Regions from separate parts of the Paenibacillus sp. VTT E-133280 genome, predicted to be linked through region 3. Evidence: riboswitches for the same ligand, from Rfam matches in the RefSeq annotation. Region 3 holds a riboswitch; each other region holds the start of a gene.

Region 1 (8,705 bases), on a different contig from region 3:
TCGCTGGCGGTTGCATGATCTGCATTTACAATAAACCCTGCATGCTTCTTGGATACCTCAGCACCACCGATTCTTGTTCCCTGCAAGCCACTCTCTTGAATTAACTGACCTGCAAACCGACCTGGAGGACGTTTAAAGACACTACCACAGGAAGGATACTCAAGCGGTTGCTTGGATTCACGCAGGTAAGTAAGTTCATCCATTTTCGACTTGATAACTAATGCATCACCTGAAGTCATAGCAAAATTGGCCTCAAGTACGATGTATTCACCGCTTGCGAACACGCTTTTTCTATAACCCCATTGCAGCTCATCCCCTTGCAGAGTCACCAATTGCCCGCTCTTAGTTATAGCTAGCGCACTATGCAGTACATCTTTAATTTCTCCGCCGTAAGCGCCTGCGTTCATGTATAACGCTCCACCAACCGTTCCTGGAATGCCACAGGCGAACTCAAGACCCGTAAGCTCCATATCCAACGCATATCTGGAAACATCAATAATCTTAGCGCCGCACTCCGCATATAAGAGATTGTCTCGAATCCCCACATCCGTTAGTCCTGCCGTTTGCAGAACGATTCCACGTACACCGCCATCGCGGATAATCACATTCGAACCGTTCCCAAGTACCGTAAGGGTGATCCCATTCTGTTCCGCATATGTAACAATCTTTTGAATTTCCTCATAAGTAGCTGGTGCTGCCAAAATATCTGCTTTACCGCCCATTTTGGTATACACGTGATCTTTTAAGTTCTCATGACTCTTCACAATTCCTGCAGTCATTAACTGCTCTAGGTCATTTTGAATTTTGTCAATATTCATGTTTCATGCTCCTTTAACCATGTATAAATGATGGTCCTTAATCTATTTTTAGTAGTGGTATCATGGATTTGTAGGCAACCCCAACTGTAACAACGAACAGGCTCCCTTGTCAATGACGGGAGCCTGTTCGTTGTATGATTCTCGAATATGATTACACCGCTTTATAGGCAGCAAGCTCGTAAGGAAGGCACAGTGGCACTCCCGTACGTGGATCTGGAACAATATCTGCTTCAATGCCAAACACTTCGCGCAATACATTTGGGGTCATAACCTCAGTAGGTGATCCTTCACTAATCACAGTCCCCGACTTGATAGCTACCATATGCTGCGCATAACGAGTAGCATGATTCAAATCATGTACGACCATGATAATGGTACGCCCTTCTTCCTCATTCAGCTTTTGCAGAAGCTGTAGGACTTCAAGCTGGTGAGCCATATCTAGAAATGTTGTTGGTTCGTCTAAGAACAAAATATCCGTCTCTTGTGCCAATGCCATAGCGATCCAAGCGCGTTGACGTTGTCCACCCGATAGACGGTCAATCGGACGATCATGGAATGGTTCCATCCCCGTAACGGAGATTGCGTTCGAAATAATGTTGCGATCCTCTGCGGTCATTGTACCGAAACCTTTTTGATGGGGGAAACGACCGTAGCTGACAAGCTCAGAAACCGTTAGACCGTCTGGAGCTGTTGGGTTTTGCGGTAAAATCGCAAGTTGACGAGCTACCTCTTTCGTTGAAAAGTTATGGATTGATTTGCCGTCCAGCATTACACTGCCGCTCTTAGGCTTCATGATCCGAGCCATCGTTTTGAGGATTGTAGATTTACCGGAGCCGTTAGCGCCCACTAGTGCAGTGATTTTTCCCGTAGGGATAGTCAAGTTCAATCCTTTAACAATTGTAGCCTCTGCATACCCAATACTTAATTCTTCTGTATTCAAACGTTCTGACATGATAACAACTCCTTATAAGTTTTATGGAGCTATGCTCCTAGAATGAACTACATAATAAATTTCGCTTCGTAAGCACGCGCTACGTTGTATGGAGCTATACTCACGCTTTTGATTTGGCGAGTAAATATAAAAAGTAAGGTGCGCCAATAATTGCAACCACAATGCCCGTGGGAACTTCTGCAGGTTGTAATACCCATCTGCCGATCGTATCGGCAGTAATCATAAGGAGTGCCCCTGTCAACGCACTAGCCGGCAATAATACCTGATGACGGGGCCCTACGAGCCTGCGAGCCAAGTGTGGTGCTATCAGTCCAACGAAGCCTATACCTCCGCTTACAGCAACGCAGGAGCCGGCAAGCGCCACTGCTGTCATGAGTAGAAGAATACGCTCCTTCTCCACTCTCATTCCAAGCCCTAGTGAAGTATGATCGCCTAGATTCAATACATTAAGAATCCGTGCTTTATAGAAGGCAAACGGTAACAAAATCACTATCCAAGGTAACAGAGCAAGGACAAATCTCCAATCCCCACCCCATATTTTACCGGCGATCCAAGTCGCTACAAATTGATAATTATTTGGATCAAGCCGAAGTGCCAACACAAGCTGGCAAGCATTAATTCCGGCAGCGACCGCAATCCCGATAAGGATCAACCTTGTTGGAGATAGACCATCTGCTTTCCGATAAGCGAGAAGATAGATTAAAGCGGCGGTTAAGCTAGCCCCTCCAAGCGCTAAGAGCGGCAAGACGAATACCGGAGCTGCTGTTGTAGCCGGAAAAAACGAGATGAAAATGATTACCGCAAAACCTGCACCCGCACTTATGCCCAGCGTAGCCGGCTCAGCAAGTGCATTTCGTGCGAGACTCTGTAAGATACAGCCTGACACTGCAAAGCCCGCTCCAACCAACAGTGAAATTACGATGCGAGGTAATCTAAAATCAAATAAAATAAGCTTTTGCTGATGTGTTCCATCTCCCAGCAGTGTATGTAATACCTCCAATGGGGATAGGCGCATAAACCCTGTATTCATACTGATAATAAACATGACGACGATCAATATAGCTAGGAGCGATAATACTGTAAGCACGCGTTTGCGGCGTTCTTTTTCATTTGGAGAAAGGGTTAATCTGTGCATTACAGCTCCCCCTTCCGCTTACTCGCCAAGTAAATGAAGAAGGGTACCCCGATAATGGCAATTAAAGCGCCTAGCGGCGTTTCATAAGGTGCATTGATCATTCTAGCGGCGATATCCGCAAAGATAATCAATAAGCTCCCAAGTACTGCCGAGCAAGGAATAATCCAGCGATAATCTACCCCCACGAAATAACGCGTAACATGTGGAATAATTAGTCCTATAAAAGCAATCGGGCCAACCATCGAGACTGCACTTCCGGCAAGAACGACTACAACAATCATACATGCCAACTGGACTAATCGAGTCCGCTGCCCCAGACCAACGGCCACTTCCTTACCTAAACTGAGCAATGTGACGGAACGCGATAACATCATCGCTGCAATTAATGCCATAAACACCCAAGGGAAAATGATTTTGATCTGAGTCCAGCTAGCTCCTCCCATTCCACCAGCTAACCAAAAAGCAATATCCTGAGATAAGTTAAAAAGAATCGCTATGCCCTGGCTAACAGCAACTAGTAATGCGCTGACAGCAGAGCCCGCAAGTGTCAACCGCAACGGTGTCAGGCCATTAAAGGAAAGCGACCCAATTCCGAATACGATAAAAGAAGCAACTGCGGCACCAATAAAACAAAACAACATAAGTGTAGTGAAGGAGAGCGAAGGTGCAAAAGCAAATACTATAGCAAGCGCTACACCCGCTCCCGCATTCAAGCCGAGCAGACCTGAATCCGCAAGTGGGTTCCTTGTCATCCCCTGCATGATTGCCCCGGCTACTGCGAAGCAAGCACCGACCAAAGCACCTGCGATCACGCGTGGAAGTCTTAGTTCTCTAATCACCTGATGTTGCTGTATATCTGGATTGAATTGAAATATTGCTTCCCATACCGTAGCTAGCTTGATATTTGCCGCACCCACCGAGACTGAAAGTGCCAGTCCAAAGGCAATAGCAGCAAGTCCAAAAATCAGAATACCTATTGCAGCTGCCGGACGGGTATGTAGAGCTTTTTGTGTATCATTTTTATTGCGATGTGCGAAATCTGAGGGTGAAACCATGAGTCGTCTCCTTAATCGATAGTTACAATAGTCTATATGATAACAACAATCATTCTCATTATCGCAAAAAAATTAATGTTGTACAATTGCAGGAGCCATTTTCCCGTAATATGGGCGTAGTTTATAAAAAAATGGTGCAGATCTTTGTATCTAAGATACTGATCTGCACGCCCTTCCCCACCCAAATGAGCAGTCTCATTCATGGTGAATTACAACTTTTATTTCACAAGACTTGTTAACACATCGTCAATGATTTTGCCACCAGCGTTCGCACCACTGTATAGCCAACTGCTTGTTGAGCTCATTTCATGCACATTACCAGCTTTTACAGCCGGGATGCCTTTCCAAATGGCACTGTCCAGAATCTCCGAACCCTCAGTCTTATCACTATTTACAAGGATAATATGATCTGCAGTCAGCTCAGAAAGCTTCTCCAGCGAAATTGGATTCCAAGTAGCTCTTGTACCCACAGGAATTTCTGTTACTAAGTTAGGTAGCTTTACACCAAGGTCTGTATATAATACAGCACCACTGCTGCGAGTTTCGTCTACAATATAGAAGTTTTTTTGTACCAGCCATAAAATCGCCACGGACTCTTCTCCAATAGCTCCTTTAAGCTTTTCTTTCGCAGCCGCCGCTTTGTCTTCATAATCTTTAATGGCTTTCTCTGCTTCAGGGGTTTTGTTCAGAATTTCACCAATCTTGAGTAGCGATTTACGCCAATCTTGATTTAGCTTATCCCCGATCACATAAGTCGGTGCAATCTTATTCAATTGGTCGTAGATACCATTCTGTACGGAAGACTCCGATGGGATAAGAATCAGATCCGGAGCGAAGCTGGTTACTGCCTCCAATGGAAGATCGTAGCTAATGGTAGGGACATCTTTCAATTCAGCAGCCAGATAATCCTGAACGCCATTTGGCACAGACCATTGGGCTACTGGAGTCACACCCAGCGTTACCAAAGAATCTTCCAAATAAGAACCCAGAACACGCCCAGGATTAGCAGGGATCGTTACTTCATGCCCCATCGCATCCGTTAACGTTTTTGGTGCTGCCGGTGCTTCTGTAGCTTCTGCAGTAGGCGCTGTTGTAGGCTCCGTTCCTGCATTGGATGAACTTTCAGCATTATTATTACCGCAAGCGGATAGGAATAGCGTCATCACTATTAGTCCGATCATCGTCAATTTCATGCTTCCAAATCTTTTTCTGTTTAACGAAAACATTAAATACCCTCCTAATATATACCTGCTTTGATATTCAAAGGTGTTGTTTACCTCTGTCTCACTTTTAAATGATATTGATTCTCATTCTCTGTGTCAACCTATAAATTTAAAATTTTGTTGATTTGCAGCATTTTCCTTCAAGAAAAATACAAAAGAGACTATATTCCGAACGTTCCGGATATAGCCTCTCCTTAATAATCCATTATTTATTCAAATGATAGGGGACAGTCGCAACTACAACATCTTTTGAATTCATTAGATACGAACGGATTAAAAAGCTGGTCTGATTATGAAGTACAGCTTGCCACCAATGCTTAGTAATAAACTGCGGAATCAGAATCGTAATATGATCCGTCGCTGCGGTCTTCCACTCCACGGTATCAATAAATTTCACTAACGGACGAATAATACTGCGATATCTGGAACGAAGTACAATCAGGCGTACACCCGGATTCCATTCCTCCCACCGTTGCTCCATCTTTTGAATGTCCTCTTCATCAAAGCCAACATACACGGCTACAACATTATCTGTTAGAGACTTGGCATAGCTGATGGAATGCAGTACAGCACGTGTTACACCAGCAACAGGGACAACAACCGTACTTCCTTTAATTAAAGGTTTATCCGTAGCCGGACATATACGAAGCTGATCTGCAGTGTTCAAATAGTGCTTGTGAATGCGGTGGAACACAAACATTACAGCAGGTAAGAAAATGAACGCCATCCATACGCTTGAGAACTTAGTAATGATAAAAATAAGCGTAATTGTCAATGTAGTCAGCATACCGATGGTATTTACAACAAATCTTTTTTTCCATCCCGCTGGTTTGGTTTTAAACCAATGAACCATCATTCCAAGCTGGGACAATGTGAACGGAATGAAGACACCTACCGCATAAAGAGGAATCAAGCTTTCTGTATTTCCGTGAAATGCAGCTACAAGTACAGCAGACAGAACACCTAGAAAAATAATACCATTTGAGAAACCTAGACGGTCACCACGAACCATAAAAGCATGTGGCATATATTTATCTTTTGCAAACATAAAGGCGAGCAGCGGGAACGCTGAGTAAGCTGTATTAGCTGCTAAGAATAAAATGACTGCTGTAATCCCTTGAATGAAAAAGTATAAAGTTCCGCGACCAAAGGTCGATTCAGCGATCTGAGAAACAACCGTTGCCTTTTCATCAGGCACTATACCGTACCAATAGGCCAGTAATGTGATACCTGTAAACATAAATCCAAGTATAACCCCCATGACCATTAAGGTCTTGGCTGCATTCTTTTCAGCCGGTGCTTTAAAGTTTGGAATGGCATTAGATACAGCCTCTACACCCGTAAGTGCCGAACAGCCAGAACTGAAGGCTTTTAATAGTAGAAACAAACTAACATTGGAGACGGCGCTGCCTATTTCAGGGACATTCGCATGTACGCCACCTGCTGCATATTTAATAACACCGGAGATAATCAAGACTACAATCGACACCACAAACAAATACACTGGGATTGCGATAAATGAAGCCGATTCTGTAACTCCGCGAAGATTAATCAATGTTAGAAGAATAATTACGGATACTGCAATAAGAACCGTGTGATTATGAAGAATTGGAAACGCTGATGTGATCGCATCTGTCCCTGCCGAGGCACTAACAGCTACGGTCAGGATGTAATCCACTAACAAAGACCCTCCTGCTAAGAGCCCTGTCGGAACACCAAGATTACTCTTGGCAACGATGTAAGCTCCGCCTCCCTGAGGATAAGCGTAAATCGTCTGCCGATAGGATAAAATCAGGATGGCCAGCAGGCCCAATACGGCTAATGCAATTGGCAAGGAATACCAGATGGCAGTAAACCCCGCAGCCACCAGTACAATCAGAATTTGTTCCGTTCCGTAGGCTACAGACGAGAGCGCATCAGAAGACAGGACAGCCAGTGCTTTAACCTTGGATAACTTTTCATGATCGAGTTCGTTCGACTTCATCGGACGCCCGATCAATAGTCGTTTTACCTTGCTTACCATGGTGGATACAGTTCCTTTCTTTGGGAGCTGAAACGGAATTTCCGCGCGCTGTTTTCATTGGTGGATTTCATAAATGCAGACACAAAAAATAGCATACGGAAATGATCCGCATGCTATGCATGGTCATTATCCCACCTTGCTTACGAGGTTAGCTGGCGGATTCGGGCTGTGGTTTAGCCCTACGGTTAAGTCTAATCGACCCTTCCGATTCACCCCATTGGCATAAATGCCAAGTTTGGTTCCCCCGTTTTTCCTAAGAAAATTCAGCGCATATTCAACTTCTCACAAGGTCTAATATTAGTCTACAAAGTGTATGCAGTAAAGCGTTGAAAAAAATGAAAAAAGAATGAAAAAACATCCAAAAAGCGCAAATACAGCGTCTAATTGGATGCTCTCTTTCATTCTCTTCAATTATCCCTCTGGGTCGTGTTTTTAGTCACTTTTCACATTTTTTCGTTCCTTCAAAGTTGAAAAATCAAAATCCTAAACTTTCTTCTGTTTCTAATTCCATCACTTCTTCTTCCTTGCGTCCGTACCAAAGTAAAATACTTATTAAAGCAAACGCGATTAAAGCAAGAAAAGGAATCGTAATGAATCCGAAATAGTTCAAGTAATCCTTATTACAAGGAACACCAATTGTACAAGGAAGCACTTTACTTAACGCAGGAATCTTCTGCTCCGCATAATGATAAATCGAGATACTGCCACCAATCAAGCTTAATGGAAGTACATATGGGATAATCCTTTTATCTCCTCGAAACGTCGCAATTCCCAAGAGGAATAACTGAGGATACATAAAAATTCGCTGGAACCAGCAAAGCTTACAAGGTTCATATTTCAATACTTCGCTCAAATACAAGCTACCAGCTACAGCAACTAAAGAGACGAACCAGGCCAGATACAGGCAGTTACGCTTGCAAAAAGATAGGAACTTTGTCACTTTGCCTCCACAGCTTTTGCGGCGTCGTTAATTTCAGTTGAAATCGCTTCAACGTTAAAAGGATCCGCAATCATTACTCCATTGATGTAAAGGGATGGTGTAGTCGTCACCCCAGCTTCACTAGCTAACTGCATACCCTTATTCAGCTCATCTGCATACGTACGATCCTTAATATCTTTACGAAGCAGTTCGTAATCGATAGCTAACTTCTCTTTCTCCGCAAGGCTTACTAAGAAATCTTCAGTCGCCCATTCTTCACTTTCATCACCTTGCTGAGCATATACAGCATCATAGAACTTCCAGAACTCATCATTATTCTGATGATAAACAGATAATGCAGCAAGTGAGGCCGTTTCAGAGTCTGGACCAACGAAAGCCATATTTACAAAGTAGAGCGCTGCTTTTCCCTCGTTGACAAAATCTTGAACAATTTTCGGTTTAACTGAAGTTGCAAATTGGGAACACGCTGGACATTTTAAGTCTCCAAATTCAACAATTTTAACAGGTGCATCCTCTTTACCAACTCTAGGTAGCTCACTGTAATTGAATGCTACTGGTT
Region 2 (10,847 bases), on a different contig from region 3:
GGCTGATCCAATGCAGACAGAGCTAACTATGGTTCTGAATCTTAAGGGAGATATGAGCATGAGCTTCAATGTCCCTATGGTGATGACCACTGAGAAGCTGTATGTTAAGATTCCATCGATTCCGTTCTTTCCGATTCCGGAGACCATCGTCAATAAATTTGTAGAAGTGGATCTAAAGGCGTTGGCAGAGCAAGAGGGTGCTGAGTTTAATCCCAGCTCTCTTGATACACAGAAAATGCAAAAGTTCTCTAATGAAGTAATGGACACTGTATTAGCGGAATATGATGAAGGAAAATATTTTAATGAGCTTAGTCCAAAGGATGCAAATTTACCAGAGGGTGTAGAAGCTAAACAGGTCGTTCAGTTCCAAGTGACGAACGATAATGTTAAAGAAGCAATCACTATCTTCGTGAATAATGCCCTGCCTAAAATCATTGATATTGTGAGCAAGGAAGAGTACAAGGATATGCTGCAAATTAATGATGCGGATCTGGCTAAGGCTAAAGAAGAGATCACATCGAGTGAGACTAGAACTGAATTCGATAAGAGCTTGGCTGATCTTGATAAGTATCTTACGATCAATCAGTTCCATTACAATACGGCGATCAATAAAGACGGATTTGCTGTTTATCAGGATTTATTGATGGACATTAAAGTAAATGATCCGGAAGATGGTACGAACGTAGCCTTCTCTATAAACGGAACAGGTCAATATGACAAGATTAACGAGAAGCCAGTGTTTAAGATTGGCATTCCTCAAGGTGATGATGTAATTACAATGGATCAACTAGAGGAACAATTCGGTAGCTTGGGGACTTATTAATTAAGAAGTTACGAGAGAAAGACCCGCATGCCAGCGTATGATTTACGCCCATGCGGGTCTTTTTTTATTAGAACAATAAGATTATTAATCTTGAACGGGTCAGTAGAAAGTTATTTGTGTTCATCCGGCAGCATATCTTCGGCTAATATTGCGTAGGTTTGATGATCCTGCCAATGGCCGTTTATTTTGAGATACTGGCGGGCGATACCTTCAGGTTTAAATCCGCTCTTCTCCAGCACCCTCCGAGAAGCCTCATTATGCAATAAGACGGCTGCCTGAACCCTATGAAGACCTAAGGCTCGAAAAGCGTAGCCTAGAACTAATCCGACTGCAGCGGTCATGTAACCTTTTGCCTGCATCCGATGATCCATTAGATAGCCTAAATCAGCATACTGTGCTACACCTCTTGAGACATTAGACAGCGTGATTTGACCTATTAATTGTCCATCAAGCAGATAGACACCGAACATATAGGCTCTGTCCTCCAGAGCATCCTCCAGACGCTGATTAATGATCCGTTGTTGACTCTCCAAAGTGTAGAATTGCTCATCGCGTTGTGGTTCAAATGGTTCATGTGTTACCCGATTATTCAAACGCAGCTCCAGTAAGTCCTCTGTATCCTTTAGCTCTAGTGGAGAAATATAGATGCCATGTGAGGTATGATATAAAGTAAGGGTCATTTCAGGTCTCTCCTTTGTCTTCCTTCGATGGTTTTTGACGTAAACGGCGAAAGAATGAGGTTAGTAGGTCTGCACAATCTTCTTGTAAAATCCCCTGAATCACTTCGGTGCGATGGTTAAAACGCGGTTCTTCTAACAGATTCATGAGGGTCCCAGCACATCCAGCCTTAGGATCAGGCGTGCCATACACAGTGAGTGGTACTCTTGATTGTACAATCGCTCCTGCACACATCGGACAAGGCTCTAAAGTAACATACAGCTGGCAATCCAATAGACGCCACGAGTTCATGACATTGCTGGCCTCACGAATGGCAACCATTTCTGCATGAGCTGTAGAATCCATTGTAGTTTCTCTTAAATTGTATCCGCGTCCGATAATTTCACCATGCCGTACGATCACTGCCCCAATGGGAACCTCCCCTAATGCTTCAGCTTTGCGGGCTTCTGCTATCGCCTGCCTCATCCAATGTTCATGAACCGCTCGCATATCATCTAGCGATTCACCTGCTTTAATATTCAAGATCATCTTCCCTTCCTTTATATCCATTGTACAACGAACAAATATTCGTTCTTAACAAAATGTGCATAACTCTGTGGATAACCGCCTACTTATGCACATTTTTGTACACATCGTTTTATAATAAAATGTTTATATGTGCATAAGTTGTGGATGGTTTCTTAGACGTTTCCCATTCTTATTAGGACGCCGAAGGCATTTATATTTGTATATTGTAGAGAAAGACCTTTTAAATTTCAATATTTCTTGAATTGTAACGCTTCATTGAAATGTCTTTTCAAATGTGAGGGCAAAAGGTATGATGTTTATTGTAGGCCCCGCAAGGATTTACCAGTGGATAAGAGGTGAACAAACAGTTTGTCCATAAAGACAAAACTATCTGCTATTATTTTTGGGGCGGTGTTGCTAATTTTAGCACTGAACCTGACATTTAACCTTTATGCCGCCCAAAACAATCTACGGAATGAAAGCATTAATAATATGCAACTAACCGCTATGCAAATGGCCGTTTCTGTAGAACAAAGTAACTATAGCTCTAACTATGTAGAATATCAAATTGCGCATAATTTAAGGATGGCGGCTATCTTTGCCTCCGAGGAGCTGGATCCCGATTATAAGAATATCACGAATGAAGAACTTAAGGTCCTAACTTCCAAGGTGGGCGTGTCTAATATTTCAATTCTGGTAAAGACTGATAACGATATTGTAATAGCAAGGTCTTCGGTGCCTGGTGATATTGGGGTGTCCACAAAGGACTGGGGGTACTGGCACCTGGCCTTTTTGGAGTTGTTCGATAATCAGGAGGTATCCGTGGGTCAGGGGCAGGCCTTGGACCATTTTTGGTCAGGCCCATTTGATTATTCAACCTACAATCTCGATTTCATTGAGAAGTGGGGATATTATCATGATGAAGCAAGTAACTACATCATAAACCCTGTTATCCTCAATAATGCAGCCAGCGACTATGTCAAAATTACCAATCCTGATCAAATTGCAGCGCTGACCAAAGAAGCTAATCCAGGGATCTTAGAACTCACAGGATTTAACCCAGTGACATTTGGTTCGGCGAGTATGAAGGCTGACGGAAGTGACGCATTGAATAAGAATCTTGGTAACCGCCCCATTAAGTATGGTACTTATACTTATGGTAATCTGGAGCGGGATAGAGCGGCGATTCTATTAGCTCAAGAGAAGCAGAAGCCGGTTACACTTGAGATGAAGGTACATGGGGAAAGAGTGCTCAAAAGCTATATCCCTATCGAATCTCCTGGACTGAAGGCTTATGTGATTGGAGTCGTATTGGATTACTCCGTAATTTCATCAGTGGTTCATGAACAATTAATTAATAATCTGACAACATCTCTGTTATTACTTACATTATTCTTGTTATGCAGTTACATACTGTCTGGATTTGTTACTCGTCCGATTCAGGCGATACTTGCCAAAGTGAACGATGTGGCCAAAGGGAAATTCGAGCCTCCACTCAAGGTAACTAGCCGGGATGAGTTAGGGCAATTGGCACTACGAATCAACGCTATGACAGCTCATCTCATGCAGCGCACCAATCGGCTCAAACAGACACTGGAAGAGAACCGAGCAGTTAAGGAACATTTGGAATCCGTCATTAATGGGACCTCTGATGCGATACATACAATCGATATGGACGGCCGAATTACTAGTACGAACAGAGCCTTCGAAGAACTGTATGGATGGAGTGCCAAAGAGGTGCTAGGGAATAAGCCTTACCTTGTGCCTGCGACAGCGCTTAAGCAGGAGGAAGAGCGGCTTGATGCGTTAAAGAGTGGTGCGGCTCTACCACCAATTGAAACCGTAAGACTTAAACGGGATGGAACAATTGTTGAAGTTAGTGTTAGTACCTCAGTGATTCGTGATGAAGACGGGTATCCACATTCCTTTATTCACGTCTCACGTGATATGACGGAACGTAACCGTATGGAAGAACTGCTTAGACGCTCTGAGAAACTGACTACAGTAGGCCAATTAGCCGCTGGAGTTGCACACGAGATCAGAAATCCACTTACAACGCTAAAAGGATTTCTGCAGCTTCAACAAGAAAAGCAGATTTTGGTCCCCCTCCATATTGAACTGATGTTGTCTGAGCTCGAGCGGATTAATCTGATCGTAAGTGAATTTTTGATTTTGGCCAAGCCTCAAGCTGTTCATTTTCAGGAAAAAGATGTACGGGATATCCTTGGGGACGTGGTTTCTCTTTTAGACAGTCAAGCTCATTTGTTTGGGATTCAGTTTAGTACTACGTTCTCAGAATACCCATCTACCGTACATTGTGAAGTGAACCAGCTCAAGCAGGTGTTTATTAACATCGTCAAAAATGCTATTGAAGCCATGCCTGATGGTGGTGTGATTTCAATGGAGTTAAGAAATACCCTGGATTCTGTTTTCATTCTTATTTCAGATCAAGGCGAAGGAATTCCTAAGGATATGCTGCCTAAACTGGGTGAGCCCTTCTTCACCAATAAGGAATCGGGAACAGGCTTAGGGCTAATGATTAGTCAACGTATTATTCAGGCTCATAAGGGTCATTTGGAAATACAAAGTGAAGTGGGTCAAGGGACAACTGTTATGATCAAGCTGCCTGCAGCTGGTACGGATACCTCTTGGCTTAATATTAAGGATGAACGGAGTGAAGGACAACGTGAGAATTAATAAATTCATCAGTGAGACAGGATACTGTTCACGCCGTGAAGCAGATAAGCTGGTGGAAGGTGGTAGAGTTACGATCAACGGACAACCTGCTGTGCTTGGCAGTCAGGCTGTTCCAGGCGATGATGTAAGAATAGATGGTGTTGCACTTGAAACATCAAGCCAGACGGTTTACATTGCGTTAAACAAGCCAGTGGGCATCACTTCAACTACAGAACAGCATATTAAGGGTAATATTGTTGATTTTGTAGGTCATCATGAGCGAATCTTCCCGATTGGGAGGCTCGATAAGGATTCAGAAGGCTTAATTCTGCTTACCAACGATGGGGATATCGTTAATAAGATTTTACGGGCTGAAGGTCGGCATGAAAAAGAGTATGTTGTTACTGTAGACAGACCGATCACGCCATCATTTATTACCGGTATGTCCAGTGGCGTAAAGATATTGGGTGAAAAGACGCTACCTTGTGAGGTTACTCGTATTACAGAGCGTGTATTCCGTATTATTTTGACGGAGGGTAAGAATCGGCAGATCCGCCGTATGTGTAGCGCTTTTGGCTACGAGGTTAGAAAGCTGCAACGCATTCGGATTATGAATATTCGTCTAGGGGCATTACAAACAGGAGAATGGCGTGAGTTGTCTGCTGAAGAGAAGCAAGAACTTGGGGCTACATTGAACTACCAACTTCTATAGCTTAAAAGATCCTAGATTTGAATAAGATTTTGTCAAAAAAGAGCTGCTCCATCGGTCTAAGACCTTGGGGCAGCTCTTTATGCTTTGTGTTAAGGAAACCATTATTCATCAGTAGGAGCTATACCTGAGAACTCTTTGGTTTCTTGATATTTACGAATAATGGATACTTCAACCCGGCGGTTCTTACTTCTTCCAACAGCTGTAGTATTTTCAGAAATCGGGTGGTATTCTCCGTATCCAATCGCACTGAATTTCCGTGGATTCAGGTTCGTATTTGTTAGCAAGATCTTCATGAACTGAAGGGCGCGATCGGCGCTCAGGTCCCAGTTGGAAGAATAGTCGCTATTAGAGATAGGGATATTATCAGTATGCCCTTGCACGACAACATCATAATCCGGGAATTGCTGCAGCATAGTTGAGATGGACTTTGCTAATTGCCGAGAATCATCTTTAACTACAGCCTGTCCGGAAGCGAACAACGCGTTATCGCTTATCGTAATCATAAGCTGAGACTGATTGAGCTTAGTACTGAGAAGATCGGTTAGACCGTTCTTGCTGATATATTGATCAAACTGCTTTTTAAGCTTCTCTAAATCCTCTTGTTCCTTTTGCCGCAGCTTAGCCATTTCTGTTTGTTCGGTTTTCTTGGCTACTGATTTATCCATTTGATCATTTTTTCCTAAATCCTCTTGAGTCTTAGATGGCATTGCCGCCCGCTCTTCAAGAATACCTGTACCGCCATTAAGAGCGGAACTGAAGGCTTGACTCATCTCTTCGAATTTTTTGGCATCCGTTGCACTCATAGAATACATTACGATGAACAAGGCTACCAGAAGGGTCATAAGATCAGAATAAGGCAGTAGCCACGATTCATCGGCGTGTTCTTCATGCTCTTCGTGTCGTCTAGTCTTTTTGCTCACCCGATCCACTCTCCTTCTCAGCATTTAACTTAGCTCGTTCCGAAGGTGTTAGGAAGACAGCAAGCTTCTGATTGATGGCAATAGTGGATACACCGGATTGTATGGACAAAAGACCTTCGACCATCATCATTCGAACTTCAATTTCGCGTTTGGAAAGTCGTTTTAGCTTATTGGCAATAGGATGCCATAATACGTAACCTGTAAAGATACCGAGTAGTGTTGCGATGAAGGCAGCCCCGATTGCTGCAGCCAATTTGTTCATATCACTCATATCAGCCAGAGCGGCGATAAGTCCGATAACGGCCCCGAGTACGCCAAGTGTAGGAGCATACATACCTGCTTGTGAGAAAATGAGTGCGCCTGCTTTATGTCTATCCTCTGTGGCGTGGATGTCCTCCATAAGAACATCGCGGACAAAATCCTGATCATTTCCATCAATAATCATCCGCATGCCATTTCTGAGGAAGTTATCTTCTATTTCATCGACTTTCGACTCAAGAGCCAGCAGACCTTCACGCCGTGTAATAGAAGCCCACTCCATGAACATAGTAATTAATTCGGGTTTACTGATTAATTTCTTTTTGACAAAAATCATTTTAAACAGACTTGGAATCTTCTTGACCTCTGAGAACGGAAAGGCCATAAAGATGGAAGCTGCCGTACCCACTAAGATAATAACGTAAGCAGCAGGTGTGGCTAAAGCGTGAAGAGGAGCGTGCTTGAGGATCATACCCCAAATAACTGCAACTAGACCAAAAATTAAACCAAGTATTGTTGAAATTTCCATTATGCACCTCGTCCATGAGATTATAAGATGTGTTCCGACAAAGCCGCGTATATCATCCTTGAAACAGCGGCAAGGCACTCTGTGCGAAACCGAATAACGTATATTCTTATTTATCGACATCATTCCGTTTTTTGTGAAGTCATTTTTTCGGCTATAATGGATAAGGTAAGTAATTATTCATCTGTGGAGAAAACGGAGTGATACATGTGGGTGTAAAGCATGGTAGAGATTACGGTGAAATCCTAACGGATTTGACTGAGGCTGTCGGCAGAATTTCCGATGGGTACTTATTTTTTGAAATGGATCCGGAAGAGTGGCAAGAATTGCCGCAGGAATCCAAGATGGAGGTATGGGAGGCACTGGCTGAGGATCTTTTCTTCGCGCTGGGTAATGAACCTATGATTGAGGTGGGGAGCGGCGTTATCATTTATGATAAGGACACGCACCGCATTAATATTTTAGTCGGAGAAGAGGATTTAGCCTCTGTTGTTTTGATTTAAGAAGAGGGGGCGACGGGGCGTAATTTGCCCGTAGTTAGTAGCCCGTGTTAAAATTGGTGTAGCCGAGTTATAATCGCTGGGATTCTTGAATACATTTAATCGAAAATATTGCCTTTATCCTGGCACATCCCTTGGACCTCAGAAGCTAAGGGATGTTTTGTTTAACGAATAAGACGAGTAATGGGACCTGCGGATTTTACTGCAATTTTTAGTAAGGGAGGAAATGAATTGTTATTTACGGAAGAAGAACTGCGTGAGCAGATCAGCAAGCTGGAAGGTTGGAAGCTGGAAGAGAATACCATGGTGCGAAAATATATGTTCAGTCAATATATGAAGGGTATTGCTTTCGTTGATGAAGTAGCCACCATTTCAGAAGCCTTTGATCACCATCCACATATTACAATTGATTATAAGACAGTGACTTTACGGCTGAAATCAAATGAGGAAGACGGTATTACAGCTCTAGATATTCGAGAGGCACATGAATTTAATGAAGCCTTTGAGAAAAATCGTTAGTGTCACCCAAACTCATAAATAAACGCCCGTGCGCAGATAGTGAACTATCTTCAGGCACGGGCGTTTTTAGTTGCTTTGGTAGTTACTTTTTCTCTGCGAGCCAGAGGGCGACGTTTGCAATCTCCTCAGGGGCTAGCTTTTCTTTAAAGGAAGGCATTTGACCGCGTCCTTTAGTTACAATACTGTAGATTGCTTCAGCATCATGTTGACCGCCTTCATTTTGAAGACTGGGTCCAACTCCACCTTGAAGCTGATCGCCGTGACAGGTAATACAGCTGGCTTTCACGGTTGCTTCCGCCTTTGCCGCATCCAATTGGACTTCCGGCATCGTCGGCTTATTCTGTTCAGCTACCTCTTCTTTACCTGGAAGTGTAAACATAAGTACTACCGCAAAGGCACAGGCGGCAAAAAACAAACCGCTCATGATCCATTTCTGCATCCCAGTTCGTCCCTTCTATGTAAGCTGCTCCCTACATTATAGCTCAAGGTGAAGCGTTATCATAGGGTTTGTGACAAAAAAATGAACGACAATGCCATCAAATCATTGAAAAATATGGAATTTAATATTATTTGTCATAGACCATGCAATAAAAAGGTTTGTTTCCTGTGGGGGTTAGGCGCTCATACGTATCGGTAATCGTAAATCCACACTTTTGGTAAGTTCGGATCGCCCGCTGGTTCCAGGTCAATACCTCTAGATCAATCTCACGCTCAGGATAACGAATTAAGGCTGCTTGCACGATTGCATCCATGAATGTTTTGCCTAGACCTTGGCCGCATAGATCAGGGCGCATGCCAATCCCCAAGCGAACAACACCTTCCATTGGAAACAACTGCGCGAATCCACACAAAATCCCTTGCCCATTTAATATGGAGACATATTGCTCATTACGTAGCTGAGGGTCACCGAACTCGATTCCAAGAGCCTGCATTTGCTCCCATGGCATCCAGCCGTAAATATTATAAGGGGCAGTGTAATCCCAGTTGCAAATCTCTTCCGCGTGACTGGTCTCCATAGGCGCTACATGAAAAGTAACAGAGGAATTTATCATAAGGTTAAGGACCTCCTTTCACGGGGGTTACTTTAAAATATAAGAAAGTATACTAATTATATACAAAAATAGGCTTGGTCGACTCAGAAATTTATGAGATTATTGTTTTACAAATTCTGAGAGGGGTAAATACTAAATAAGACAAAAAACAAGCTCTTCCCCAAGAATCAACATCTTGGAAAAGAGCCTATGTACGATTTACTTATTGAACATCATCATTATCTTCTGTCTCAGAAGCAACAGAATGATAAGCATCCGTGCTCATAATGCGTTTAGCACCGATGTAGCGTTTCACGTAGTAGCTATCACTCAGGGAGCTAATCGTTACACCGCGTGAGGAAGATGCGTGTGCAAACTTGCCTTCACCGACATAAATACCGACATGGGAGACACCCTTGCCACTTGTATTGAAGAATACAAGATCTCCAGATCTTAAATCATCTTGGGAGATAGCAGTACCCATTTGAAACTGGGAACCTGATTGGTGTGGTAGGTTAATACCAATTTTATCAAATACATACATTGTAAATCCGGAGCAATCAAATCCATTTGTGGAGATGCCGCCGGATACGTACTTAGTTCCGATGGTCTTGTCGATCACTTTATCCATTTTGGAATCCGCGAAAGCGCTTCCTGCTCCAATGGTGAAAATAATGGAAAAGCTAAGTACTGCTGCTGCTAGCTTCTTCTTCAAAAGTTTATACCCCTTCCGGATGCCTACGAGGTTAGCTTAAGGGTTCGGTTGAAGGTCCCCTATGACCCCTCTAAAAATGGAGGTCAATTCACCCAAAGTTGGTTCCCCCGTTTTCCTAATAGTCAGGAAACTCGGCTGATACTGTTGATTAGGAATAGCTTGTAATCAATACATGACAAAACCTTTGTAAATAACAACTTAATGATTACAAAAATGTTACTAAAATCTTACTGCAGTTATTGTAACAAACAGAGTGCCGCTTGGCAATCGTTTTTAACATAATCATGCAGAAAAATTCGTTTTTTTAAAGACAAAATGCATATGTAAGCGATAATATTAAACTAATTTTTATATTTATTGAAATTTTTATCAAATAAAAGTGTTTAAAGTCTGTTCTAGAGGTGTAAAGAATATAATGAGGCAAAAGAAAACCTGGATTCGATTAAGTCAATAATCAAACCCAGGTCCTATATAATGTAATTGTGTGGTTTAGTTGTGGCGAAGTATTAATCGTAGGCTACAGCTTGATATGAGGAAGTACTCATTACTCTTTTAGCACCAACGTAGCGATTGGCCCAGTAGGACTGGCTAAGTGAAGTGATGGTTACGCCATATGAAGATGATGATTGTGCGAATTTTCCGTTTCCAACATAAATGCCGACATGGGATACGCCGTTGCCCAATGTGTTAAAGAAAACTAGGTCACCTGAACGCAACTTGCTTTTGGCTACAGGAGTTCCAACATTATATTGAGCTTTTGAAGTACGGGGCAAAGAAAGACCCACCTTCTTGAATACATACGTAGTAAATCCAGAACAGTCAAACCCGGCAGTGCTAGTGCCTCCGGTTTTATAGGCAACTCCAATTGTCTTTGAAATAACACTGTCCATCTTAGAATCTGCAAAGGCACTTCCTCCACCAATAGAGAACGCCATCACAAGTCCTAGCGCCGCAGCGACGCATGCTTTTCTTAAATTCTTCA
Region 3 (10,847 bases):
AGGTTTGTTTTGCCTGTCCCCGTATTTCCATGAATTACATAAGGCTTCGTCTTGAATTCAAAGGACTCCAGTTCATCGAGTACCCATTTACGGTAAGCTTTATAGCCGCCAATCAATCGGTAAGCGTGAATATCCATTAAAGAAAGTACAGTCGCAGTTGTACGGCTGCGCATACCTCCCCTCCAGCAGAATACAGCCTTGTCCCCTTGAATCTCAGCAAATTCTTTGACAAAGGAAGGTAGCTTCGCCGCAGCAATCTCCAAACCGCGTTCTTTCGCAGCCTGCACACTTGTCTGTTTATACAGCGTACCTACTTCAGCTCGTTCCTCATCGTCAAAAAAAGGAATGTTCAAGCTCTCTGGCAATGTCGCATCTTTATATTCAGAAGGAGATCGAACGTCGATAACGGTGATCTGCTTCTTATTCTTTAACACTCTTAGTTCTTCCAGTGTAATATCCTGAAACAATGCGCTCTCTCCTCTGGTGGCTAACTTCTTAGGTCGCCTGTAAGCTGAACTCCATCGTTATTGCGCAGCTATAACTGCAATCTGACCCGGATGTTCTTTCGTGACCTCTCCTATCAATGCCGCTTCTACACCTGCATCTACTAACTCTTTTAGCAAATCCTCACTTTGTTCAGGAGCAACAGAGATTAGCAATCCACCAGAAGTCACAGCATCACACAGAATATAGCGGCTTAATTGGTCCATCTCCTCCGGATAAAGAATACTGCCCTCCAAATGGGCAAAGTTATTCTTAGTGCCACCTGGAACAAAGCCTTGCTCCGCGAGCTCTCTTACTCTTGGCAGCATCGGTACATCCCCTTGACGAATAATCAGTCCGTGATTGCTCCCTTTTGCCATTTCCGAGGCATGTCCCAGCAGCCCAAATCCGGTAACATCTGTACAAGCATGTACATCATAGGGCTCCATGACTTCAGCCGCTTTTTTATTTAGTGTAGACATGACTGTCGTAAGGCGTGTAGTTTCTTCTGGGGATAGCTGATCCTTTTTAATAGAAGTCGTTAAGATGCCCACACCGATAGGTTTGGTCAAAATCAGCTTGTCTCCTACCTGCGCACCTGCATTCGTTCTTACTTTGTCCGGATGCACAAGGCCCGTAACAGCCAATCCAAATTTAGGCTCTTTATCGTCGATGGAATGTCCGCCCACAAGTGTTGCTCCTGCTTCCTGCACTTTATCTGCTGCACCGCGCAAAATGTCACCGAGAATGCTTTTGTCCAGAACAGAAATAGGGAAGGCCACAATATTAAGTACCGTAAGCGGCTTACCGCCCATAGCATAAATATCACTTAATGCATTGGCTGCTGCAATTTGCCCAAAGGAATAAGGGTCGTCCACGATCGGCGTGAAAAAATCAACAGTCTGCACTAATGCTAGATCATCACTTAATCGATATACTCCAGCGTCATCACTGGTATCCAGACCTACAAGTAGATCCGGATTTGGAACGGTTGGTGGCAGACTGCGAATAACCTGCATGAGATCAGCAGGACCAATTTTGCAGCCGCAGCCCCCTTTTGAAGATAATGAGGTCAATTTTATGGTTTCGGCTTGAGACATCATGACTCAGCTCCTTTAAATAGTTAATGTCGAATATCTTTAATCTTACATCAGTAGACAGCATTGTACAAAATACGAAGCTACTAAAAAAGCTGGCTCACACGTAGCATTCACTACCCTTGAGTCAGCCTTTGGTTCGAAATCCAATTCTTTAGGGAAATCTGCCCTATAGCTCTAATGAAATAGGAGTGTCCCGCATAATTTCAATGGCTGCGGGAGCACTCCTTCTTTTATCAATTTCATAGGATCAGCTAATCTGCTGAGTGCCCTGCTGCTTCTCCAAAAAACGTTGAAGAATCGCATTAAACTGCTCCGGCTGACACAGATTACTCGGATCTAATGCATTCGGGATAATCGCCAACTGCGCATGCGGCAATTGAGACACCATTTCCTTCATACAATTCACTCCAAATTCATTAAAGTCCCCTACAATACATAAAGCGGGACGGTTAAAAGCTTTTAAGCATCTGGTGTAATCCACATGGCTCGTGGCCAGCCTTTGCCGATATAACTCCCGTGGACGTTTGTCCAGCAGCCCTCTTCTAATCTCATTGTAGGCGAGACTCCAGCGCTCTCGGTACATCATCCGAATCGAAGGCAGCACCAGCTCGCTTGGGAGGTAATACATTAGCAAGCTGCAATACGCTGCCATAAGCTGTATTTTCCCTACAAGGGTTGATCCGTGGCTCCTACAGAAGCTATCCGCGACCACGATTGCTTTTACACGCTCAGGATATTGTTTGGCAATATGTTGCACGACTAAACCGCCATAGGCGATCCCAACAAAAACTGCTTCACGAACCCCCAGGTCATTTAACAGCATAATCAGATCCAGACATTGCGTTTCAATAATCTCATTAGGGGCCTCCAGGAGTTCACCTGACTTGCCATTCCCCCGTAAATCACACAAAATCACTTTATATTTATCGGAAAAGTACTCCAGTTGTGGTTTGAACATACTGTGTGTTAATCCATGTCCATGGATAAACACAACCGGAGTGCCAGTTCCATTGATTTCGTAATAGAGCGAAGTTCCGTTCAGTTTAGCGATAGGCAAAGGTAACACCTCTTTCATAATAAATTCTACGACTGTATCTGCTTATAAACGCAGCAAAAAACCACAGAGGGATTCTCTGTGGCTATTCATCACTAAACACGCCATTCATCCTCTCTCCATACGCTTACGAGGTTAGCTGTCGGATTCGGGCAGTGAGAGTTGCCCTACCTGCAAGGTTGCATGTTATGCACCCGGAACAGGATTCACCCCATAACTAGTACCGATTGTTACACTGGTTCCCAGTTGTTGGTTCCCCCGCTTTCCTTAACGGAAATTAAGCGGACTTCATATGTAATTGTCAGTTATGTGATGAATCATACTCCGTGTAAGGTTTCTTGTAAAGTTGAGCTGTGGGCAAAATAATGTTGAAAGCCATGCTTTTCATTTCATATTGAGCATACACTTCGTTTTCTCTTTCTTTTGCTCTTGTTTACTCAATATATCTAGAAAAAGCCGAGCGGACATCAGAGATCAATCCCTGAACCACTCGGCTTCTTTATACAATCATATGGCTACAACAGATCGGCGTTTTTCAATGCATGCTCCCAGCTCGGAAAAAAGAACAGCGCACTTCTCATTAGATCAGGGTCGCTTTGCTTCACTTGCTTTTTGCTGATCGAGCTTCCATCGGTTTGAAGCTTTTTGATACGAGTTAACACTTCATCAGCCTCCAAAGGAATTTCCATTGAAACACTCCTTTCTCAGTGACCTGGTTTCCCATCATTTTCTCCATAATATGCAAATTTATTCTTCATTTCCATTTCGATGGACTACACTAGCTGATAGATCGGTTGTTCAGCAATAAAATAAGTAGGAATTATTCGATATTTCTGTGCCAGAACTTCAGCTAAATATTTCATTCCTGGAGCTTCACTTTCCGCATGACCTAACATAATCAGCGCTTTTGATCTGCCTTGATGGACTGCATCCCTCACATATTCTGGAGTTTCCCATTCCGGGCCCTCGCCAGCAATGATTAAATCAAGATTGTGCTGATTAAAAAGAGGAATAGCCATCGTCCCACCTCCTCGGTAACCTACTAATATCCCCACATGTCTGCATGTCTGTGATAGATCGCCGGCAACGCGTACGTAGGGGATGCCTAGCTTTCTTTTTATATACTGAGCCGCTTCACTTACCGTCATAGCTGGAATCGATAGGATTGTAGCAGTGGGTTGCTGCTCAACCACATAGGCTGACCATTCAAGCTCTCGTAGCAAGCCCACCATGATCCCATCCGGTTGATGCCGATGCCAATAATCATGATAACGAAAAATAGCCAGTTCAGAACGCTCAATTAAACTCAGTTTTGAATGATAAACAGGGTCATTCTCTAACCACTCGCTCGGATCATGATGACTGTAAAACAACCCTTCATGCGTGATCAACAAATTGGCGTTCATAGCAATCGCTCGTTCCACAACATATTGCGTAGCGCAAAATGCCGTAACCATCCCTGTAATCACCGTTTCCGGATTCCCCGGCTTTAGAGTATCTACAGTTCCATCTATTTGTTCCACAGTTCCCATTAAATCTTCCAGAATCGTTCTAATTGTCACACTCACTTTCATCCGCCCTTTGAGATCTATTCTACTAATCTATCAACGTATAAATAACCCGCCCTTAATCGATATAAGGACGGGTTCACAGTTCATTATTTGAGCAGCTTGCCCACTCTATGATTTCATTTCAGAGGCGATCATTCGATGGAAAGCTGGCTTCGGCTTATGCCCTTCATCGAATAGGAACGGCCAGTTCTTCCGTCCACGAACAGGGAAATCATCCAGCCAAGTATAGTCATCTGCTGCTCCCCAGAACGTGACCGAGCTAATCACGTCACGGTATTCTTTCAGCAGGGCAAACATCGCTTCATATCGTTCTGCCTGCAGTTCAAGCATATCAGTTGGTGCAGCCCTTAGATCCTTACGTTTGTCATCGAAACGGAACATGGATACATCCAGCTCTGTCAGTTGGAGCTGAAGTCCTAAGGATGCATATTTCTCAATAGCTGCACGGATATCATCTAGACTAGGATCGTATAAATTCCAGTGTGCCTGCAATCCGACGCCATGGATCGGCACATCCTGCTCCAGCAGTGACTTCACCAGTTCATAAATTTTGTCACGTTTTAGTGGATGGGATTCATTATAGTCATTGTAGAATAATATTGCCTTAGGATCAGCTTCATGGGCGAATTCAAACGCTTTGGCGATAAAATCCGGGCCCACAATGTCGAGCCACTTGGAATGGCGAAGAAGCTCTTCTCCTTCATCGGCTATAACTTCATTGACAACATCCCAAGCATAAATATCTTCCTTATAACGCCCTACTACGGTCTGAATATGTGATTTAACTCGTGAGAGCAAAGTTTCTTTACTTACAGATCCACCATTTTTATCCTCAAACAGCCAATCTGTAGTCTGGTTGTGCCAGATCAAGGTATGTCCACGCATCGCCATATCATATTTCCGGGCGAAGGCAACCAGCTGGTCTGCCGTCTTAAAATTATAAATGTCCTCAAGCGGATGCAGACTTTCAAACTTCATCTCATTTTCAGCGGTGATACTATTAAAATGATAGGCAAGTAAATGCTCCTGTGATTGGATCGTCAATGGGTTGACGGCTGCGCCAATTTTGAAATCCTTAGCGAACACTGTCTTTAATGCAGGCTCAGTAAAATCACTAGCTTGTCTCAACAAGTTCCCTCCTAACAAACGCAATTATATTCCGTGTTCGACTTATTAAGACCGATAATCAAACCAATCAAAGCAGGCAGGTAGCTCAGCCACTTGACCATGACCTGACGCGTATAAGCCGATAAGAACACCCGTAAATCCGTTTCCTTTTACAGCTTGAGGAGATAATGGGTAGGCTAGAGCCTTAGATAGCTCAATCCACTCCTGCCCATCCAAAGCGTACAATAAGGTATATTCGGTTAGCTCCGCTCGAATTTTCAAATAAAGATGTCCAGCTGTCGTTGGAACCTCTGCCGCCACCTGTGTTATTCCATCAACGGTTAAACAAGCTACGATTACTCTTTGTCCATTTCTTTGCGATAGAGCAATCTCATAATGTGCATTCTCATCCAATCTGGCGCAAAGCCCAGCCTCGTCACCGTCCCTACTTGGGTTAAACTCCAGTAGTGTGCTCCATTCTGCTGAAGTATGCTGCTGTCTTCTACCTATAAAAGCCACCTGTCCGATATCACTAAGACCTTCAGGTTGACCCCGAAGAGACAGCCATCCCGGACGTTCCTCTAAAGACCAGCTTGCCTCAGCAGGATTACGGAGAAAGGCTAATGACAAGGGTAAGACTTCGTCATCAAAGTCATATCTTCCGCTTGAAGCAGGTTTAGGAGAGGAACCAGGAACCCGCGGCACCTTCATTTCCAATCCTACAATATCTTCATTATTATCAATCATCGGCCATCCGTCTTCATTCCACGTTACAGGGGCAAGAAAAGTTTCTCTTCCTAGTACGGTATACTTGTATTCCATTAGTCTTACGCCAAGAAACACGGCCCACCAATCCCCGTTCTGATCTTCAATCAGATCGGCATGCCCTAAATATTGAATGGGACTCTCGGTTTGACTATGCGTTAATATTGGATGTGGTAATCGTTCGAACGGTCCATATGGAGAGGAGCTGCGGCCAACGATCTCCCGATGCTCCTTCGCCGTTCCTCCTGAAGCCGTCATGATATAATACATTCCATTTATTCGGTACAAATGTGGCCCTTCCGTCCAAGGTCCACCATCCCCAGTCCAGATGACAACAGGTTCTGTTAATGCTGCTCCCGTAGCAATATCTATCTCATATTGGATGGCATGAGAGTCATAATCTGCTCCCTGCTGGGTGGTTACATATACCTTTCCATCCTCATCAAACATTAGGGAAGGGTCAATGCCCCCATAAGGAATAAGAATTGGATCGGACCACGGACCCGCCGGGTCCGTAGCCGTAACATAGAAGTTCCCCTTCCCGTGTACCTCGGTCGTTATCATATAGAAGGTTCCATCATGATAACGAATGGTTGGTGCAAATATTCCTCCAGAGCTCTTGCTTTTACGTGTATCTAGCTGACTTATACGATCCAGCACATGACCTATTTGTGTCCAGTGAATCAAATCCTGACTATGAAAAATAGGTACGCCAGGAAAATACTCGAAAGAGCTGCAAACTAAATAGTAGTCATCCCCTGCCCGAGTGATGCTTGGATCGGGATAGAAGCCCGGAAGTATTGGATTTGAATATGTGATTGAAGATGGGGTCATATTTTAACAAACAACCTTTCCATTCCCATTACTCAATAGTGATAGTAAGCTACTTATTCCTTCACGCTACCTACGTTCAATCCGACTACAAAATACTTTTGCAAGAATGGATAGACTATCAAAATTGGAACCGAAGCAACGATAGTAACAGCTGCCCGTATGGACATTGGAGTAACTAACTGCGCCGACTCCGCATTCATCCCTGCCCCGTTGGCTACACTAGGGTTACTATTCGCATTCATACTAGATGATATCAGCTTCATTAATTCATACTGCAATGTGCTCAAGTTCTGGCGGGAAGAGGTGTAGATAAAAGCATCAAACCATGCGTTCCATGCACCTACTGCAACAAAAAGGGCGATCGTAGCCAGTACCGGTTTACATAACGGGAAGACGACTCTCATGAAGATTTTAAATTCCCCAGCACCATCAATTCTCGCCGATTCCAAGAGACTTTCTGGCAAGGTACCAATATATGTGCGGATAACGATCATATTAAACGCACTTATCATAGTAGGTACGACGTATACCCAAAACGTATTGAGCAAATGAAGATCTTTAATCAGGAAATAGTTCGGAATAAGTCCCGCATTAAAATACATAGTAAGAACAAATACCACGGTGATCAGCTTACGGAAAACATATTCTTTCCGGCTTAACGTATAAGCAAGCATTGTGGTTAAAAAGAGATTCAGGATCGTCGATATTACTGTCCGTGCAACAGAAATCCAAAAGGCATCATAAATGGTACCTGAAGCGAACACTGCTTTATAGTTCTGTAAAGTCCACTGTCTAGGCCACAGGTAAATGCCACCACGGATGGTATCGTTCCCCGCGTTTAACGAGACTGCTATCGTATTCAGAAACGGATACAAGGTAACAATAACTAGACAAATCATAAATACTGTATTGAAGGTGCCGAACAATACTGGTTCGATCCCCCTATTTCTCATGCGAGTTCCAACATTACTTTTTGGAGATTTTTGAGGAATCAATTGAGTTTTTTCCATAATTATAACAGCCTCTCTTCCCCAAGCCGTTTCGAAGTCCAGTTTGCTAATAGTAGCAACGTTATACTTACGACTGTTTTGAAAATACCACCCGCAGTGGCTAAGGAATAATTCCCTTGTGCAATCCCGTATTTCAATACAAATATATCAATCGTCTCCGACCAGTCTACAACAAGCCCGTTTCCTAACAAGTACTGAACTTCAAATCCGGCTTCCAGTACATGACCTACGGACATTATCAACAGGATTACAATGGTTGATTTAATTCCCGGCAAGGTTACATTGAACATTTTTCTGTACCGGTTAGCCCCATCAATCTCAGCAGCCTCATATAAAGCTGGATCAATAGAAGCAATAGCAGCCAAGTAGATGATTGTACTCCATCCAACCTCTTTCCAGACGTGTGAAGCCCCCACAATACCCCAGAAATACTTCCCTTCACTCAACCAAAGGATCGGTGAATCAATAAGATGTAATTTCATCAGTACGATGTTGATAATCCCGTCATTAACCGAGAGGGAGGTAGCTACAATTCCTGTTACAATAATCCAAGACAGAAAGTGGGGCAAGTAAGATATGGTCTGCACGGCTCTCTTCCAGATCACATTTTTGATTTCATTCAGCAGCAAAGCAAGTATTATCGCAGTTGTAAAACCTAAAATCAGATTAATGATACCCATCGCAAGCGTATTGCGTAGTACCCTCAAAAAGTTATCGTCTGTAAAAAGAAACTTGAAATGCTTAAATCCAACCCATGTTTGTTCGCTAAAAGCGCGGGCCGGTTTATAATCCTGAAAAGCCATAGTCCATCCCCAGACTGGGACGTAAGCAAAAAGAACGATATAAAGTGTCAAAGGCAAAGACATCCAAATCAATTGCTTCTGATTCTTGATCAAAGACCAAGTAACAGGCTGTTTCTTTTTTCTTTTAGGATGCCGGTCAACTTTTTTCCCTGCTAAGATCTCATCCATATATAGTAATCTCCCCACGCAATCCTATATTTCAGTAGGCGGAAGGCTTAATAGCCTTCCACCTGCTGATCTTATTCATAGAATTTCTGCTTATTTACTCCACTTTTCAATTCTCCATTTAATTTGCTCGTTGATTTTATCTTCATAGGCTTTGACATTAGCTTTGCCGATTTCTGATACATACTCGCTCCAAGCAGAATCAAATTCGGATGGTTTAGCCAAAATTACTTTTGGCAGATACTTGGTGGACGTATCATTGATCTTGGTGTTAGCCACTTTAGCGTCAGAGCCTTCTACTAAATCAATAGACCAGGCTGGGTAAGCTACAGGATTGGCAGGAGGTTCACTGAAGAAATCTACATAACTATTAAATCCGTAAGCATCAAGAACTTCTTTGTCGAACGGCTTCAGACCCGCCTTATATTCTTCAGGCTGTGCAGCAGCATCTGTCGCATTGCCGTCACTATAGCTACCTTCTATCTTAGGTGCAAAGTCCATGAATTTTTTGGCTTTATTAGCCAACTGCCATGTAGCATCAGCAGCTTGATCGCGTTGCTCTTGCGTTCTCATAAATCTGCCATTCTCAACGATGTAATCTTCTCCTTCAATTCCCCAAGAGAGGACCTTCTGCCAATCTTCTTGTATCAGCGTATCCAGAAGCTTGATAATTTTCACTGGATCTTTAGCATTCACACTGATCCCGAAACCGTTATTCAAGTTAAGAACGGCAAGATCACGATAATAATCTTTTGTCGCTGTATCATATACAAGCGGCAGTCCTACATAAGTTCTTTCGATCTTCCCTTGCGTGGTAAGGGAATCTTCTGCGGCATTGAAGTTCCAGTGTTGATCAAACATTCCGAGAACAGTACCACTGGACAATTTCGCCATGTATTGGTCATAGTTCTGTACGAAAGCTTCTTTATCGATCAGACCCTGTGCATTCACTTCGTTAAGTTTTTTATAATATTGCTTAGCATAATCTTTATCCGCAAATAGCTCTGCTACACCATCCTTAACCACAACTCCACCATCATTCGGATGACCAATCAGGTGCTGAGGAGCGTTAAAGAGACCCCAGTTTCTCCAGTCGTTATTAAGGATTTCAAATCCGATAGTTGGACTTCCATCAATCGTTGGGTACTTTTCTTTATATTTGGCAATGAGGTCGAAATACTCATCCAGTGTTTGGACCTTTGGATAACCAAACTCCTTAAGAATCGCCTTTTGAATCCAGAATGCTGGTCCTGAATACCAAGAGCTGTTTACTTTACCGTTATAGACGCCATAGTTAGGCAGAACATAGATATGACCGTCATTTGGGTCCTTCATCATGTTCCAGTAATCTGCATAATGCGCTTTCAAATTTGGTGCGTACTCTTCTATCAAATCTTCCAGCGGAATAAATGCACCTGCTCCTGTTAACTTGGTATTACCTGTCATCAAATCAGGATAGTCCTGACCTGCAATCATAACTCCAAGCTTCTGGTTGATATCCCCTGCCAAAAACTCAAAATTAAAAGAGGCACCTGTTTCTTCTTTGATTTTCTTGTAGATTTTGTTATCCGGAGTTGGCTGTTGGCCCGCCTCGCCTATGAAAATACTAACTTCAAATGGTTCAATCTTCTTGTCATCTGTTCCAGCAGCAGTAGTTGCAGCGGTTGTTTCTGCCGGTTTATTCTCCCCCTTAGCAGTGGTATTATTGTTATTGTTTCCACCGCATCCTGCCAAGGTAAAACTCAGAGATAACACTGCAATCAGACTAAGTTTGAACTTTGATATTGACTTGCCCCCCATAAAGCACCTCCATATTTTGTTGGTGTAGCGATATTGTAAGCCCTTACAAGTTAAATTATAGAGGTGATAATGTACTGAGAATACGCCAGAACTAAAGGTATACCCCCAAAAAGTTTAGGTGTTCTGATGTTTAAATTCATTAGGGCTCATATGCA

What was found. A riboswitch is a leader RNA that binds a small molecule or an ion and turns the genes downstream of it on or off. The one in region 3 is predicted to bind cyclic di-AMP.
Region 1: another riboswitch for cyclic di-AMP. It lies ahead of CA600_RS04520 (APC family permease); the one in region 3 lies ahead of CA600_RS17780 (alpha/beta fold hydrolase).
Region 2: another riboswitch for cyclic di-AMP. It lies ahead of CA600_RS23395 (C40 family peptidase); the one in region 3 lies ahead of CA600_RS17780 (alpha/beta fold hydrolase).

Annotation. Positions count from the first base shown of each region.
Region 1 is NZ_NFUX01000006.1:82,555-91,259, forward strand. Features, by position in the region: gene murB (UDP-N-acetylmuramate dehydrogenase) at 1-818, opposite strand, end outside; gene CA600_RS04500 (ABC transporter ATP-binding protein) at 970-1,770, opposite strand; gene CA600_RS04505 (FecCD family ABC transporter permease) at 1,871-2,905, opposite strand; gene CA600_RS04510 (FecCD family ABC transporter permease) at 2,905-3,960, opposite strand; gene CA600_RS04515 (ABC transporter substrate-binding protein) at 4,179-5,186, opposite strand; gene CA600_RS04520 (APC family permease) at 5,389-7,206, opposite strand; cyclic di-AMP (ydaO/yuaA leader) riboswitch at 7,330-7,485, opposite strand; gene CA600_RS04525 (disulfide oxidoreductase) at 7,682-8,146, opposite strand; gene CA600_RS04530 (DsbA family protein) at 8,143-8,705, opposite strand, start outside.
Region 2 is NZ_NFUX01000063.1:25,360-36,206, reverse strand. Features, by position in the region: gene CA600_RS23450 (hypothetical protein) at 1-823, shown strand, start outside; gene CA600_RS23445 (GNAT family N-acetyltransferase) at 934-1,503, opposite strand; gene tadA (tRNA adenosine(34) deaminase TadA) at 1,505-1,990, opposite strand; gene CA600_RS23435 (sensor histidine kinase) at 2,378-4,705, shown strand; gene rluF (23S rRNA pseudouridine(2604) synthase RluF) at 4,695-5,396, shown strand; gene motB (flagellar motor protein MotB) at 5,498-6,316, opposite strand; gene motA (flagellar motor stator protein MotA) at 6,300-7,103, opposite strand; gene CA600_RS23415 (hypothetical protein) at 7,310-7,603, shown strand; gene CA600_RS23410 (4a-hydroxytetrahydrobiopterin dehydratase) at 7,832-8,119, shown strand; gene CA600_RS23405 (c-type cytochrome) at 8,202-8,558, opposite strand; gene CA600_RS23400 (GNAT family N-acetyltransferase) at 8,686-9,171, opposite strand; gene CA600_RS23395 (C40 family peptidase) at 9,374-9,865, opposite strand; cyclic di-AMP (ydaO/yuaA leader) riboswitch at 9,871-10,012, opposite strand; gene CA600_RS23390 (C40 family peptidase) at 10,372-10,800, opposite strand.
Region 3 is NZ_NFUX01000041.1:2,464-13,310, forward strand. Features, by position in the region: gene mnmH (tRNA 2-selenouridine(34) synthase MnmH) at 1-467, opposite strand, end outside; gene selD (selenide, water dikinase SelD) at 525-1,583, opposite strand; gene CA600_RS17780 (alpha/beta fold hydrolase) at 1,831-2,640, opposite strand; cyclic di-AMP (ydaO/yuaA leader) riboswitch at 2,746-2,931, opposite strand; gene CA600_RS31290 (hypothetical protein) at 3,153-3,326, opposite strand; gene CA600_RS17785 (Nif3-like dinuclear metal center hexameric protein) at 3,411-4,205, opposite strand; gene CA600_RS17790 (endo-1,4-beta-xylanase) at 4,317-5,336, opposite strand; gene CA600_RS17795 (glycoside hydrolase family 43 protein) at 5,382-6,914, opposite strand; gene CA600_RS17800 (carbohydrate ABC transporter permease) at 6,968-7,867, opposite strand; gene CA600_RS17805 (ABC transporter permease) at 7,927-8,895, opposite strand; gene CA600_RS17810 (sugar ABC transporter substrate-binding protein) at 8,986-10,692, opposite strand; gene CA600_RS17815 (response regulator transcription factor) at 10,807-10,847, opposite strand, start outside.